DNA from 3 places in the Novosphingobium sp. fls2-241-R2A-195 genome. Region 3 is predicted to be linked to each of the others. Evidence: riboswitches for the same ligand, from Rfam matches in the RefSeq annotation. Region 3 holds a riboswitch; each other region holds the start of a gene.
The links. Region 3 has a riboswitch for cobalamin ahead of cobW (cobalamin biosynthesis protein CobW). Riboswitches for the same ligand answer to the same signal wherever they lie in the genome.
Positions count from the first base shown of each region.

Region 1: linked by a shared signal. The riboswitch ahead of QRN25_RS15525 (TonB-dependent receptor) and the one ahead of cobW (cobalamin biosynthesis protein CobW) in region 3 are both predicted to bind cobalamin.
Region 2: linked by a shared signal. The riboswitch ahead of QRN25_RS20150 (HoxN/HupN/NixA family nickel/cobalt transporter) and the one ahead of cobW (cobalamin biosynthesis protein CobW) in region 3 are both predicted to bind cobalamin.

Region 1 covers NZ_JARVRY010000021.1:70,609-75,360, reverse strand. Annotated here, with positions in the region: gene QRN25_RS15525 (TonB-dependent receptor) at 1-1,816, opposite strand, end outside; cobalamin riboswitch at 1,989-2,236, opposite strand; gene QRN25_RS15520 (purple acid phosphatase family protein) at 2,709-3,998, opposite strand; gene QRN25_RS15515 (TonB-dependent receptor) at 4,010-4,752, opposite strand, start outside.
Region 2 covers NZ_JARVRY010000027.1:63,815-68,566, reverse strand. Annotated here, with positions in the region: gene QRN25_RS20170 (ribonucleotide-diphosphate reductase subunit beta) at 1-687, opposite strand, end outside; gene QRN25_RS20165 (sigma-70 family RNA polymerase sigma factor) at 900-1,322, opposite strand; gene QRN25_RS20160 (hypothetical protein) at 1,614-1,874, opposite strand; gene QRN25_RS20155 (nuclear transport factor 2 family protein) at 2,130-2,528, shown strand; cobalamin riboswitch at 2,597-2,839, shown strand; gene QRN25_RS20150 (HoxN/HupN/NixA family nickel/cobalt transporter) at 3,027-4,079, shown strand; gene QRN25_RS20145 (hypothetical protein) at 4,415-4,752, opposite strand, start outside.
Region 3 covers NZ_JARVRY010000006.1:23,192-27,943, reverse strand. Annotated here, with positions in the region: gene cobN (cobaltochelatase subunit CobN) at 1-1,868, opposite strand, end outside; gene cobW (cobalamin biosynthesis protein CobW) at 2,101-3,150, opposite strand; cobalamin riboswitch at 3,337-3,578, opposite strand; gene fahA (fumarylacetoacetase) at 3,623-4,752, opposite strand, start outside.

The DNA.
Region 1 (4,752 bases), on a different contig from region 3:
CGATCAGCGGGTAGGGCCCCAGATGTCGGACGCGCACGCTCGCCTCCCATGAGTCGAGCACGATCGCCGCGCCGGCAGAGACCGCGTTCTCGACCGCGTTGGGAATGCGATCGCCATTGTCGTAGCGCGAGTGACTGGCGACATAGCTGCCGTCGAGTGCCAGCCACGGCAGCGGCCGCCAGAACCCGACTACCTCGTAGCCATGACGCTTGCTGGCGCCAGTCGGCTCCACCGCGTTGGAATCGCCGACGAAGCGCAGTTCGCTGCCCACGTCGAGCCACCAGTACGTGGCCGTCAGCGAGACGGTGCCCAGTTGCAGGCGCCCGCCCAATTCCTTGCCGGTGCCGCGCACGAGCACGGGCACGGGGGATTCCACGTTTATCGCGCCGCGCACGTCGTTGGAGTGGAAACCGCGTCCCCAGTTGGCGTAGACCTCGAACTGAGGGACGATCTCGTAGGCTGCAGATACCTTGGGTGATATGATGGAATCATGCCCACTGCCGGTTCCCAGATCGGCCGCCACGGCATCTCGCGCGCGAACCGTGTAGCGGTAGTAATCTGCCCGCATGCCGCCGGTCAGCCTGAGGCCACGCGCCGGCTTCCAGGTCGCTTCACCGTAGAGCGCGCCGGACAGTTCCTCGACGTGGTATCGTCCCAGTGAGGACAGGAAGGCGCGGGTGTCTGCGCGATTTACCCCGACATTGCCGATGTGATCGTAGCGGTTTTCGGTTCCCACGCTCAATTGCAGCGTCGAGTCCACATCCCACTGCTTGCGCGCGGTGAGGCCCACGATCCAGCGCTTGTCGAACTGGTCGATCTGCGCACTGGTGCCATCGGGATCGGCGTACGTCGGGTTCGAATACATGTTCCAGTTGTAGTACTGGGCATAGACATTCGCGTTCCAGCTCGGCTGCCGCATCGCGATGTTGCCAACCCAGCGTGTGGTGCGGCCGCGCGCCGAAGGATCGGGCGAGCAGAACTCGTCAGGACACAGCGCGCTGCCGATGATCCGCTCCGGGATCTGCTCGGTCGGCCGCCAGGTGGCGTGGTAGGCATGGAGCGAAGCTTCGAGGGTGCCTCCGCCGGTGGGCGCGGTGTACTTCGCGAAGCCGGAGTAATGCCGAAGGTGTTCTGCCTCCTGCCAGGGCCCGTCATAGCGCTTCGCCTGCCCCACCAGCGTCAGGCTGCCACCCGCCACATCCTTGACGGTTCCACCGGCGGCCAGGCGCCCCGACATGTAGGATCCCCCTTCGACCGAGATCCACGGGCGGTCGAACCCATCGATAGTGGTCATGGAGGCCGCGCCCGCCAGTGCGAAGTCGCCGCCATCGGCGCGGTACGGTCCCTTGCGAAAATCCTCTCGGGCGACGACCTCGGGGATCAGACCGTTGAGATCGAGATAACCCTGACCGTGACCATGGCTACGCAGGTTCATCTGCACGCCGTCGATGTAGGTCGTGAAGTCGGTGCCGTGATCAAGGTTGAAGCCGCGCAGGAAGTACTGGTTAGCCTTGCCGCTGCCCGAATGCTGCGCCGCCACCATGCCGGGCACCGCCTCGAGCAGTTCGGCGACCCGCAGCAGCGGACGGACCAGCAGGTCGGATCCGCCGACGCTACCTTCGCTGGCGGCATGAGCGGTGCCGATCTTGGCCTCGCCGCGTCCGAACACCACGATCTCACTGGAGCCGCCGGGTGCGATGTCGGCGGGGACCTCTTTGGCTTGCGCTGGCACCGTCGCCAGTACCATTGCGCTGCCAGTCGCGATCCCTGTCGCGATGCGCACCAGCGCAACGGTTGTCATCAAATTCATCGTCATTCCCCCCGGGCGCCTGCGACTGGGTGGGAGACGTGCCGCCATAAAGACGGTCGGCACGCGCCTGCGGCCGGACGCCGCGGGCGACCGTCTGCGCGAACCGATGCGGCCTCCACCGCTGGTTCGTCGCTCGAACGGAATGATTCCGGGCCCTGGCCACCCCCTGGACCACGGCATGAGCGACCAGACGCAGGCAGGTCTCCTGGCTCACGGGTCAACGCAGCGATGCACGGCCTTCCCAGGCCTCGCATGTTGCAGCGTCCGGCCCAGTGACTGGCGGCAGGACCCTTCGCCCCGCCGCGCATATGCATCGCGCTCACCGCTTACAGTTGCAGGGACAGCCTCGGATTCGAGGGGCAAAAACCCCTCTCACCGCGTTCCCTTTTAAGCCTCTTTCGAAGCACCGGCGCGATCTCGTCCGCGCCGATGAGGGCGCAGGCACAGCGCGCTATCCCAACCCTTCCCAAGACACAAGAGTGTCTGATTGGTCGCAGAATGTTTTTGGAAATATCGCGCGGCGCCGCAGCGGAAAGATTGCGGATATAAAGAAAGCAGACAAGCCGGAGTAGACGTAGGCAATCCGAGTCTGAGTGTCAGCTAAGGATCGACGGCAGTAGCGATTGACAGGCACCTTATGAGCACTGCCCAGCCGGGTATTGGTAATTATAAGTAACTGTCAATATGGGGGCTGTACCATTCGTCGATCGTAAGGCTGCGCCAAAACTCTGTCGATATCCCGATTTTTTAAAGGATTTCATGCCTATCGACACGATCAGTTCTAACACCTCGCCTTTGCTATCCTCGGGCAGTTTAAGAATCCTCGTCGCGATGGCTAAGGTGTCCGTCGCGGCGAGGAAAGCTTGCTTCCGAACTGATGGTTTCCAGATCCCGGCCGTCAACGTGTATTTTTACGCAGCGAGACTTCGTCGAGCGCTTCGCCGGTGGCAGTGTAGGCGCGGTAGGTCAGGTGATCCGGAGTCACATCGATAACTTGATAGGCCTGCGTGCGTGACGCCGACTTGCGCGCCCAGGTCAAGCTGCCGACATCGTACATTTTGGGACCGGCCACCGACACCGCATACGTTGAGCCGGCATCGTCGGTGGTCGGGCCATCTGGGCCGATTGCGCCGCGTGCATAGCCATGGTCGTGGCCCTGCAGCACCAGATCGACCTTGTACTTGTCGATCAGCGGTTTCAGTGCCGCGCGCACTTTCGGGTTGTCGCGGCCCGGTTCGCTGGAGAACAGCGGGAAGTGCAGGAACATCACCGTCCAATGGCTGGGGTTGTGCGCCAGAAGGCCATCGAGCCACTTGATGATGGATTTCCTCGCCTTCTCATCGCGGTCGACCTGCATGGAATCGATCGAGATCAGGCGCAGGCCCTGATAGTCGGTGTACCAGCTGGTTTCGCGGCTGGCGGGAACGTCGGCCGGGCCGTCTTCGGGCAGGGTGAACTGGCGGCGCCACTGGCCGTTGATCGAGGAGCCGGCGCGGGCGGTCTCGTCCTTGACGTATTCGTGATTGCCCGGCGTCGGCATCTGCGGGGTCTGGGCATAGAGGAAGCCGCCGGCCGTGAACCATTCGCCCCATTCGGCGTCGCTGTCGTGGCGGTTGATGAGATCGCCCGCATGGATCGTGAACGCCGCGTCGCCCGCCTGCCGGAAGGCCATGCGCAGCGTGCGCGAGGCTTCGGACAGGATCTGGTTCTGCATGTCGCCCATGTAGATGAAGCGGAACGGCTTCGCCTCGCGCGAGGCGGTGCGGAACTGCAGCCATTCGGACCAGTGCGTGCCGTCGCCCACGCGGTAGGCGTAGACGGTATCGGCCTGCAGGCCCTTCAGCACCGCCGAGTGATAGGCGGCACGGAAGGCGGGGTCCTCGCGCACGGGCAGGACGGCGTCGTCGGTCGTCGCGGCGAGGGTCATCGGGGATTTCACGAAGTCCGGGCTGCTGGTCGCCACCGCATATTGCACCTGCCCGGCAGAGCCCGGCGCCGAGCGCCAGGTCACCGCCATCTCGCTCGCCGGGTCGGCGGTGAGATTGAGCACGATGCGCTCGGGGTTCACCGTCGCCGGGGCGAGGATCACCGCAGGGGGCGCGGCGGGAACGGCATCAGCCGCCCCCGCCGCGCTGAGGGGAAACGCGCTCAGCAACAGCGCGCTGGCAAGGGTTCGGGTCGCAGTCATCCTTGTTCCCCTCAGAAGATCATGTTGAAGCCGAGCGTCATGCTGCGGCCGTTCTTGACATAGGCGCGGCTGGCGCCGGTGCCGGACGAGACGGTTTCCCAATATGTGTGGGAATCGAAGAGGTTGCGGACCTGGAACTGGATCGACGACTTCTTCATGAAGGTCTTGCGGAAGGTCAGGTCGACGAAGCTGTAGCCCTGTTCGTAGGGGTTGTTGCCGAAGTCGTTGATGCCGCCCATGAACTCCGACTGGTAGTTCCAGGCACCGTAGATTTCCCAGCCCTTGCGCTTCCAGAAGATCTGCAGGTTGGCGACCGTTTCGGGCGTTTCCATCAGCGGCAGGGTGTAGCCCTCGGGGTGCCACGAGAGGCCGGTTACCGCCTTCGAGCGCTGCAGCGTCAGGTTGCCGCCCACGCCCAGCGAGCTGAGGATGCCGGGCAGCCAGGGCAGCTGCTGCTGCACGCTGAACTCCACGCCGTAGACTTCGGCCCACTTGCCGTTGTTGGGCATCGAGATCGCCACGCCTGCAGGGTCGACGTTCTCGCCCAGCGTTCCGTCGCGGATGTTGCTGGAGGAGGAGCGGAACAGGAAGTTGGTGATGTGCTTGTAGTACAGCGCCACCGAATACGACCCGGTGTTCCCGGCGTAATGCTCCAGCGACATGTCGAGGTTGAGCGAGCGCATCGGCTTGAGGTTGGGGTTGCCCTGCTCGATCGCGAGCAGCACCCAGTCCGAGGTGGAGTTCTCCTCGCCGT
Region 2 (4,752 bases), on a different contig from region 3:
GATCGTGGTCTGGCACTGGTCGGCGATATCGTCCTTCACCGCCTTGGTGAGGCAGCCACGCTCTTCGCAGAAGGCGTGGAACAGCTTGATGATGCCTTCGCAGTGCAGCGATTCGTCGCGCACCGACCACGAGACGATCTGGCCCATGCCCTTCATCTTGTTGAAACGCGGGAAGTTCATCAGCATCGCGAAGCTGGCGAACAGCTGCACGCCCTCGGTGAAGCCGCCGAACATCGCCAGGGTGCGGGCGATGTCCTCGTCGTTGTCGACGCCGAACTTCTGCAGGTAGTCGTGCTTGTCCTTGAGTTCCGAATACTCAAGGAACGCGCCGTACTCGCTCTCGGGCATGCCGATGGTGTCGAGCAGGTGCGAATAGGCGGCGATGTGCACCGTCTCCATGTTGGAGAAGGCGGTGAGCATCATCTTGATCTCGGTCGGCTTGAAGACGCGCGCGTACTTCTCGTGGTAGCAGTCCTGCACTTCCACGTCGGCCTGCGTGAAGAAGCGGAAGATCTGGGTGAGCAGGTTGCGTTCATGCTCCGAGATGTTCTGCACCCAGTCGCGGCAGTCCTCGCCCAGAGGCACTTCCTCGGGCAGCCAGTGGACCTGCTGCTGGATCTTCCAGTAGTCGTAAGCCCAGGGATATTCGAAGGGCTTGTAGGTCTTGCGGGCTTCGAGAAGGGACATGGGCGGCTCCGGTGGATCGTCTGAAATTGCGTTCACCCACAACGCTTTCACGCTTGGGCGGAAAGGCCAGAGATAGGCAAGATCGCGCGCAAATCGAGTGCGTGAATCATCTTCCCACAGGAATATGTGGGGGCAAGGAAAAAGTGCAGCCCCAAGGGGTTGTGGGTGCGATTAATTTCGCCGCCCTCGTCCGAATCCCCGGATTGTGCCGGTCAGAGGACTTCGGCGACGCCTTTCAGGCTCTCTCCCAGCTTGTCGATCGCCTGCGCTTTCAGCTGGTGCACACGCGGGATCGAAACTTGCAAGACCTCGGCGATCTCAGCTAGGTTCAGTTCCTCGACGAAGTAGAGCTGCACGATCAGCTTGAGCCGATCCGGCGGGTCGGTGATCGCCGCGATGACCGCGCCGCGCATCTCGACATCGACCAGCATCGCGAAGCTGTCAGGCGTTTCCGTGGCGCAGGTCATCGACTGATCGGAATAGACCTTGTCAATCGGCTCGAAGCGCATCGGGCGGGCGGCGTCCTGCAGCGAAACCAATTCGCACTCGCCAATGCCCATCGCCTGTGCCAGTTCGTCGGGCCTCGGATCGCGGCCGAGCCAGCCCCGGAGCTGCGTCTCTTTGTCGGCCAGCATGCGGCGTCGCTCGGACGTCCCGCGCGTGCCCGGCGCGGCGCACGAGGTCCAACATCGCCCCCCTCACCCGCATCTTGGCGTAGGCGGCGAAGCCGTCCTCGGTCTGAAGGTCGTGCATCTGCACGCATTCGGTGAGGGCCGCCAGGCCCAACTGCGCTAGATCCTCTCCGGGCGGCCCGATGCCGTGGACGTACCAGGCTTACCGCTTAACCATCGGCAGGAGGCGGCGAACCCGGTCGGCCACGTTGCCCTCGTTAGCGCTGCGGGCGGAAAAGGACATCTGGTCGATATTCATGCGACCCAACTTTCTTCGGAGGCGCTTTCTTCAACGGGGGCGGAAAGGCCCATCGCATCATGGGGCCGGCCGGCGCAGCCGATCTCGTCGATCACTTCGATCGGCTGCGCCGCAGGCATTCGGAGATCGAGGGGACCAGGCACAGCAGCGCGGCGAGCGCGCGAAGTGCTGGGCTCCACCACTAGTGCCAGCGGCAGGGAATGCACGACGGCATCGCCGAAGACCGCTTCCACCGCATCGAGGGCGCGGCCGACCACGAAGCGCTAATCCCCACCGACCCGCATGACCCGAGGAACCGGCGGATTTCGGTGTCGGTGATGGATTGAGGAGGTGCGACTGACTGCTGGGGCTTCGACAAGCTCAGGGTGAGCGGCAGTAGCGCAAACCTCCAAACCCGCTCAGGCTGAGCTTGTCGAAGCCCCGAGCCCAAACGCATCCATTGCCACCGCGATGCCCCTCCCCTTGCTTCGCCTCCCGCATCACCACACCCTCCCCGCAAAAGGGAGAGCCTCATGCAATTCACCGGCCCCGCCGAGGACCGCGCCGCCATCCGCGAACTGATGGAGACGTACGCCGACGCCGCATCGCGGATCGACAAGGCGCAGTGGCTCGATTGCTGGGCGCCCGATGCCGAGTGGATCACCAGCCACGCCGAAGTCCGGGGCCACGAGGCCCTCTCCCGCACCTGGGACGATCTGTTCGCCACGATGGAGGCGATGGTCTTTTTCGCCATGCCCGGCGCGATCCAGGTTTCGGGCGACACTGCCAAGGGCCGCTGCCACGTGCGCGAAATCGCCCGGATCGAAGGCAAGGTGATGAAATTCGCCGCCCGCTACGACGACGAACTCGTCCGCCACGGCGGGCGCTGGCGCTTCGCCCGGCGCATTTACGCCATGAACATCGCCGAATAGCGCGCGCCTCTTGCGGCGGGACGGCCGCGCGATTAGGAAAGCCGCGTCGAAGCGCTCATCCCGAGCCTTTCGACAAAGATCGCGCCGGTGCCCCGCAAGGGGCTTAAAAGGGAACGCGGTGAGGATGTTCTCATCCAAATCCGGGGCTGTCCCTGCAACTGTAAGTGGCGAGCACGATGCATAGGCCGGTGCCCCGAAGGTGGACACCGGCAGCCACTGGGCCGGACGCTGCGACATGCGAGGCCACGGGAAGGCCATGCATCAAGCGATGACCCGCGAGCCAGGAGACCTGCCTGCGTCCGGTCGCTCTTGCCTTGGTCCAGGGGATGGCCGCGGCACGGAACTGTCCGTCTGAGCGACGCAACGTGCGGCGGGGGCCGCATCGGCGCGAGGTACGCCGGGCGCTGCCGCGTCCGTCCGGGGCCTCCCGTGCCGACCGCGCCGACGGCGCGGCAGTCCCCCGTCAGGTCGCCGACGCGAAGACGGATCATGACGCCGATGTCGCCTGCGAAAACCCCTCTAAAGAGCCGGATAACTGTGCTCTTTTCCATACTTGCCGCCGCCAACCTCCTCGTTTGGGGCTGGGCCTTCAGCCTGTTCCACGCCAGCCCGGTGATGCTGGGCACCGCCCTCCTCGCCTGGAGCCTCGGCCTGCGCCACGCCGTCGACGCCGACCACATCGCCGCCATCGACAACGTCACTCGCAAGCTGATGCAGGAGGGCCAGCGCCCGATCACCGTGGGCCTGTGGTTCGCGCTCGGCCATTCCGCCATTGTCCTGATCGCCGCGACTACCATCGCGCTGGCAGCAGGCACTCTCGATGATTTCGAGGCGTTCGGCCGCTCGGGCGGGGTGATCGCCACGATCATTTCGGCGACCTTCCTGTTCCTGATCGCGATCATGAACCTCGCGATCCTGCGCGGGGTCTGGCAGCGCTTCGTCGAAGTACGGCGCGGCGGGACCTATGCCGAGGAAGACCTTGACATGCTGCTCGCCGGGCGCGGGCTGATCGCGCGAATCCTGCGCCCCGTGTTCCGGCTGGTGCGCCATGCCTGGCACATGGCGCCGCTCGGTTTCCTGTTCGGCCTCGGTTTCGACACCGCCACCGAAGTCGCCATCCTCGGTCTGTCCGGCGCCCATGCGGCAGACGGGATTTCGTTGGGCTCGGTACTTGTATTCCCGGCGCTGTTCGCAGTTGGCATGGCGCTGGTCGATACCGCCGACGGCGTCATCATGCTGGGGGCCTACGAGTGGGCCTTCGTCAAGCCGATCCGCAAGCTCTACTACAACATCGTCATCACGGCCATCTCCGCCATGGTGGCGCTGGTGATCGGCTCGATCCAGACCGCCGCGCTGCTGTCGGAGAAATTCGGGCTGGAGGGCGGCGTATGGTCCGGGGCGGCCTCGCTTTCGGAGCAGTTCAACACGCTGGGATTCCTGATCATCGGCCTGTTCGTGATGTGCTGGTTACTGAGCTGGGCCGTGTTCCGTTGGGGCGGGCTGGACACGGTAGAGATGCGGGCAACGGCCAACCCACCCCGCTGCGACTAGGTCGCAAACGACCAACCCTCGTTCCCTTCCGCAAGCGGGAGGGAACGAGAGTGGATCTTTTTCAACGCAAGAAAGCTCGGACCATGAGGAACCACGGCCTTTTCGAATCTTCCGGGACAGGAAGGCTCTACATAACATTGCGTTATTAGTGCAGCAGCGAGAGGACGCTCTGCTGGCTCTGGTTGGCCCGTGCGAGCATCGCGGTGTGGCCCTTCGGTCGTCAATGCCTATGTCACCACCAAAGTGGACGGCGCACCCGTCGTCATCCCCTCCCGGCCGGGCTTCTGACGGGACAGTTCGGGGAAACCTGTCAGCCCGGCTGCCGGTTCAGGCTGTCAGTGAAGGCGGATGGAAGTCGAGGCCAACTGGACATCAGCGGCATGCGGCGCGCGCTCGCCCTTCGCCAGCACCGCAGCGACGTGCCCGGCCAGCATCGCCAGCGCAAGCGTCGAGCCCTCAGCAATGGCCTCCTCGGAGCCGCCCGGCGGCACCACGGTCGCAAGGCAGGTGTCGTGACTGCCGCGCGACAGCATGAAGGGCATGTCCGGGCCGATGATCTCAAGCACGGCGCTCATCGCCGCGCCGCATTCGAGCATCGCATCGATACGCACACGGTCGAGCGGTATGGCACCGTCGATGCCGACGCCGTCCAACAAGGCCAGCGCTTCGCGAA
Region 3 (4,752 bases):
TTGAGCGGGCCATAGCTTTCGGCGCGGGTGAGGGGCGGGGTCAGGTGGTCGACGATTACCGCGCCGATGCGGCGCTTGGCCTGCGTGCCCTCGCCGGGGTCGTTGACGATGAAGGGATAGAGTTGCGGCAGCGGCCCGGCGCAGATCTCCGGGAAGCACTCGGCCGAGAGCGAGATCGCCTTGCCGGGCAGCCATTCGAGGTTGCCGTGCTTGCCCACATGCACCAGCGCCTGCGCGCCGAACTTGCGCTCCAGCCAGACGTGGAAGGCGAGGTAGGCGTGCGGCGGCGGCAGCGCCGGGTCGTGGTAGGTTTCCTTGGCGTCGATGTTGTACCCGCGCGCCGGTTGCACGGCGACGCAGACATTGCCGAAGCGGTGGACGGCAAGGCGGAACGCGCCGTCTTTTACGAACGGATCGGCAGAGGGTAGGCCCCAGCGCTCCAGCATCTTCGCGCGCGCGCCTTCGGGCACCTCGGCGAAGGCGGCTTCGTAGTCGGCCAGCGGCAGCGAAATCTCGCCGGGTCGATCCAGCGAGGTCAAGTCGTTGGTCACCCCGCCGGTCATCAGCCGCATCAGCGCCTGCCCGTCCTCGGGCGCGCCGCCGGTATCGTATCCGGCGGCACGAAGGCTGGAGAGGATCGAGGCCGCGCTGGCGGGCGTGTCGAGGCCGACGCCGTTACCGATCCGCCCGTCGCGATTGGGATAGTTCGCCAGCACCAGCGCCACCTTGCGCTGCGCGGGCGCGGTGCGGCGCAGGCTCGCCCAGTTGGCGGCGAGGTGGGCGACGAACGCCACCCGGTCCGGCGCGACGCGGGGGACGACGATGCCGCACTTCGTCACTTCGTCGAAGCGTTCGGCCGCCTTGAAGGCGACGGCGCGGGTGAACAGGCGGCCGTCGAGTTCGGGCAGCGCCACGTTCATAGCCAGATCGCGCGGGCCGAGGCCGCGTGCGGCGGCCTGCCAGTCCGCTTCCTCGACACCCGCGAAAGCGACCTGCAGGATCGGGCAGTCGGCGCGTTCGAGAACCCCGCCGACGCGCGGCTCGCCCGAGGAAGAGGAGGCGAAGCTGGTGGCATTGACGATCACGTCGGGCGCAATCTCGGTCATCAGGCCGCCGAGCCGGTCGATGGCGAAAGGCTCCCGCAGCGCCCGGACATGGACGGCGGCGACGTTGAACCCGCGAGCCTGCAATGCGGCGACCATCGCGTCCACGGCGTCGAGCGTGCCCGCGATCATCAGCGCGCGGTAGAATACCAGCAGCACGACGGGGGCGTCGGGACGCCATGATGCGCGCAAGTCGGCCAAGCTCGGCCGGTCCACGCCTTGCACGTAGAGCCCCGCGTCGGCCACCGGCACCGGGTCGTCGGGCTGGCCGGAATCCTCGCCGATCAGCCGCGCGGCGGTGCGCAGGAACGAGAGGGCATTGGCGCTGCCCCCCTGCCGCAGATAGTCGCGGAGGTGCTCGACCGTCTCGGCGGGGAGGGTGGAGGCGACCGTCAGCGTCGGATCATCCTCTCGCCCGTCGGCGATGGCCGCGAAGGCGATGCCCTTCTCGCGGGCGATCAGGGCGATTTCGTCGATGCCGTAGGGCCAGTAGCTCTTGCCGCCGAGCAGCACCACGCACACGAATTTTGCGTGGGCGATCACCTTCTCGACGTAGAGATCGACCGAATACGGGTGCCGCAACTGCAGCAGGTTGGCGAGGCGGACGCTGGGCGCGCCCTCCGGCAGCCCTGCCGCTGCCTTGGCGAAGCAGGCGAGTTCGCTGTCCGCCACCGTCAGGATGACGATGTCGCCCGGCGGCTGGTCGAGGTCGATCGCCTCCTCGCCGTTGGAGATCGTGCCCGGGGTGGCGGAAAGCAGGTGCATCAGGCGGCGCTCGCCGGGCTGACGGCAGAGCTAACCGCCCTGGATTGCTTCACCCGCTGCGCGGGTTCGCAATGACGAAGGAGGGGGTAGAGCCGGAGGTCTTCGTTCAACGCCCGTCCGCTTCCCCACCGCTCGTCATTGCGAGCGCAGCGAAGCAATCCAGGGCGGTTCGCGCGGCTCTGGATTGCCGCGCGGCTGCGCCGCTCGCAATGACGAAGGGAGAGAGAAGGAATCACGCCGGGACCGAACCCAGCACGCCTGCCAGCGCGGCTTCGATGGCGGCCTGATCGAGCCCCTTCTGGCCGATCACCACCAACTGCGTGCGGCGCGGTTCTTCGGGCTTCCACGCGCGGTCGAAGAAGTGCTGGATGCGCGGGCCGACGCCCTGCAGCACGAGGCGGCTGGGCTTGCCCGCCAGCGCGACCATGCCCTTCACGCGCAACACGTCGTGCGCGGCGATCTGGTCCTTCAGGCCCGCCAGCAGCGCGTCGAGGTCCGCCACTTCGCCGCCGTTCAGGATGAAGGTGTCGAAGTCGTCATGGTCGTGATCGTCGTCGAGGCCGTCGATATGCGACTTGCGGCTGTCGAGGTCGTCCTCGGCGGCCGCGACGATGCCGAGCAGCGCGGCGATGTCCACCGCGCCGTGGTCCGCGCGCACGATCTTGACGCCGGGGCGCGTCTCAGCGGCGACGGTCTTCTCGACTTCGGCCAGCACGTCCGCATCGACGAGGTCGGTCTTGTTGAGCACCACCATGTCGGCGCAGCCCAGCTGTTCCTCGAACAGTTCCTCGAGCGGGCTGTCGTGGTCGAGGTTGGGATCGGCGGCGCGGGCGGCGGCGAGGGCTTCCTCGTCCGTAGCGAAGCGACCGGCGGCGACGGCATCGGCATCGATCAGGGCGATCACGCCGTCCACCGTCGCGCGGGTGCGGATGTCCGGCCACTGGAAGGCCTTCACCAGCGGCTTGGGCAGCGCGAGGCCCGAAGTCTCGATGATGATGTGGTCGGGCGGGGTCTCGCGGTCGAGCAGCTTCTGCATCGTCGGCAGGAAGTCGTCGGCCACGGTGCAGCAGATGCAGCCGTTGGCGAGTTCGAGGATATCGTCCTCGGGGCAGGCCTCGTCGTTGCAACCCTTGACCAGTTCGCTGTCGACGCCGACGTCGCCGAACTCGTTGATGACGAGGGCGAGGCGGCGGCCCTTCGCGTTCTGCAGCAGGTGGCGGATCAGCGTGGTCTTGCCGGCGCCGAGGAAGCCGGTGATGACGGTGGTGGGTACTTTGCTCAAGGCTCTCAACTCCCGCGCCGGCGACTTCTCGCGGCGGGGCGTACCGGCGCTTTCGCGCCGGCGCGGGGCAGGGGCGACGGACAGGCGCGAAGACGCCCGGCGACCTGCTCCGCTGCGGCCCCTAAGCCGCATGCGTGTCGTCGCTCAGACGGTGAACCGTGCCGCGGCCATCCCCTGGACCAAGGCAAGAGCGACCAGACGCCGGCAGGTCTCCTGGCTCGCGGGTCACAGCTTGATGCACGGCCTTCCCGAAGCCTCGCATGTCGCAGCGTCCGGCCTCAGTGGCTGCCTCCCCGCACGGTGAGGGGGGAAGCGATGTGCATCGCGCTCGCCGCTTACAGTTGCAGGGACAGCTGCGGATTCGAACGGCGAACCGTTCCCACCGCCTTCCCTTTTAAGCCCCTTGCGGGGCACCGGCGCGATCTTGTCCCCGGCGGATACCGGGAGGCAGGGGTGGGCGCAAGTGTTGGTTTCAGCGTGCCGGAAGGATGCGGGCGCGGCATTCTCCGAAACCTATGGAAACGAAGCCCTCTGCGGCGGCGGTGGCGGTGATGGAGATTTCGTCGCCGTCCTCCAGGAACGTGCGGGTCTCGCCACTGGCCAAGGTGAGGGGCGACTTGCCGCCCTGCGACAATTCCATGAGGCTGCCGAAACCCTCTCGCTCGGGAGCGGAAATCGTGCCGGTGCCGAGCAGGTCGCCGGGCGTCAGGTTGCAGCCATTGGATGCATGGTGCGCGACCATCTGGTTCACCGTCCAGTACATGTTGGTCGCCGGGCCTTGGCTGAGGCGATGGGGCGGAAGCCCGGCCTTGCGCATGGCCTGCGTGGTCAGGTGGACCTGCAGCATAACGCCCAGCGCGCCGTGGGCCTGATCATCCGCGTCAGACAGATAGGGCAGGGGCTGCGGGTCGCCTTCAGGTCGGGGCGGCTGGGCCACGCGGAAGGGCGCAAGGGCTTCGGGCATGACGACCCATGGCGAGATCGTCGAGTGAAAGTTCTTCGACAGGAACGGGCCGAGCGGCTGGTACTCCCAGCCTTGCACGTCGCGCGCGGACCAGTCGTTGAGCAGGCAGAAACCGGCGATATGCTGCGCAGCATCGGTGATCGGCACGGGCTCGCCGAGGTCGTTGCCGCTGCCGATCCAGACGCCCATTTCCAGTTCGTAGTCGAGCCTTGCAGTCGGCGCGAAGATCGGCGCATCGGCCTCGGGCGGCTTGCGCTGGCCGGTGGGGCGCACGACCGGAACACCCGAGGGACGGATCGAGGACGCGCGGCCGTGATAGCCGATCGGCACGTGCTTGTAGTTGGGCAGCAGCGGGTTGTCCGGGCGGAACTGGCGGCCGATGTTGTTGGCGTGATGGATACCGACATAGAAGTCGGTGTAGTCGCCGATGCGTGTCGGCAGGTGCGGCATGCAGGCTTCGACCGGGTGCAGCATGGGCTCGATGACCGGGCGGCGGGTTTCGTCGCAGAGCAGGTCGGAGAGGGCATGGCGCAGGGCGCGGCGGTCTTGCGCGGGGATGGCCAGCAGGCGGGCCATGTCCGCATCGCTGCAGATTTCGGCGAGGTTTGCGGGGACGAGGCCTGCTGTGGCCAGTGCAC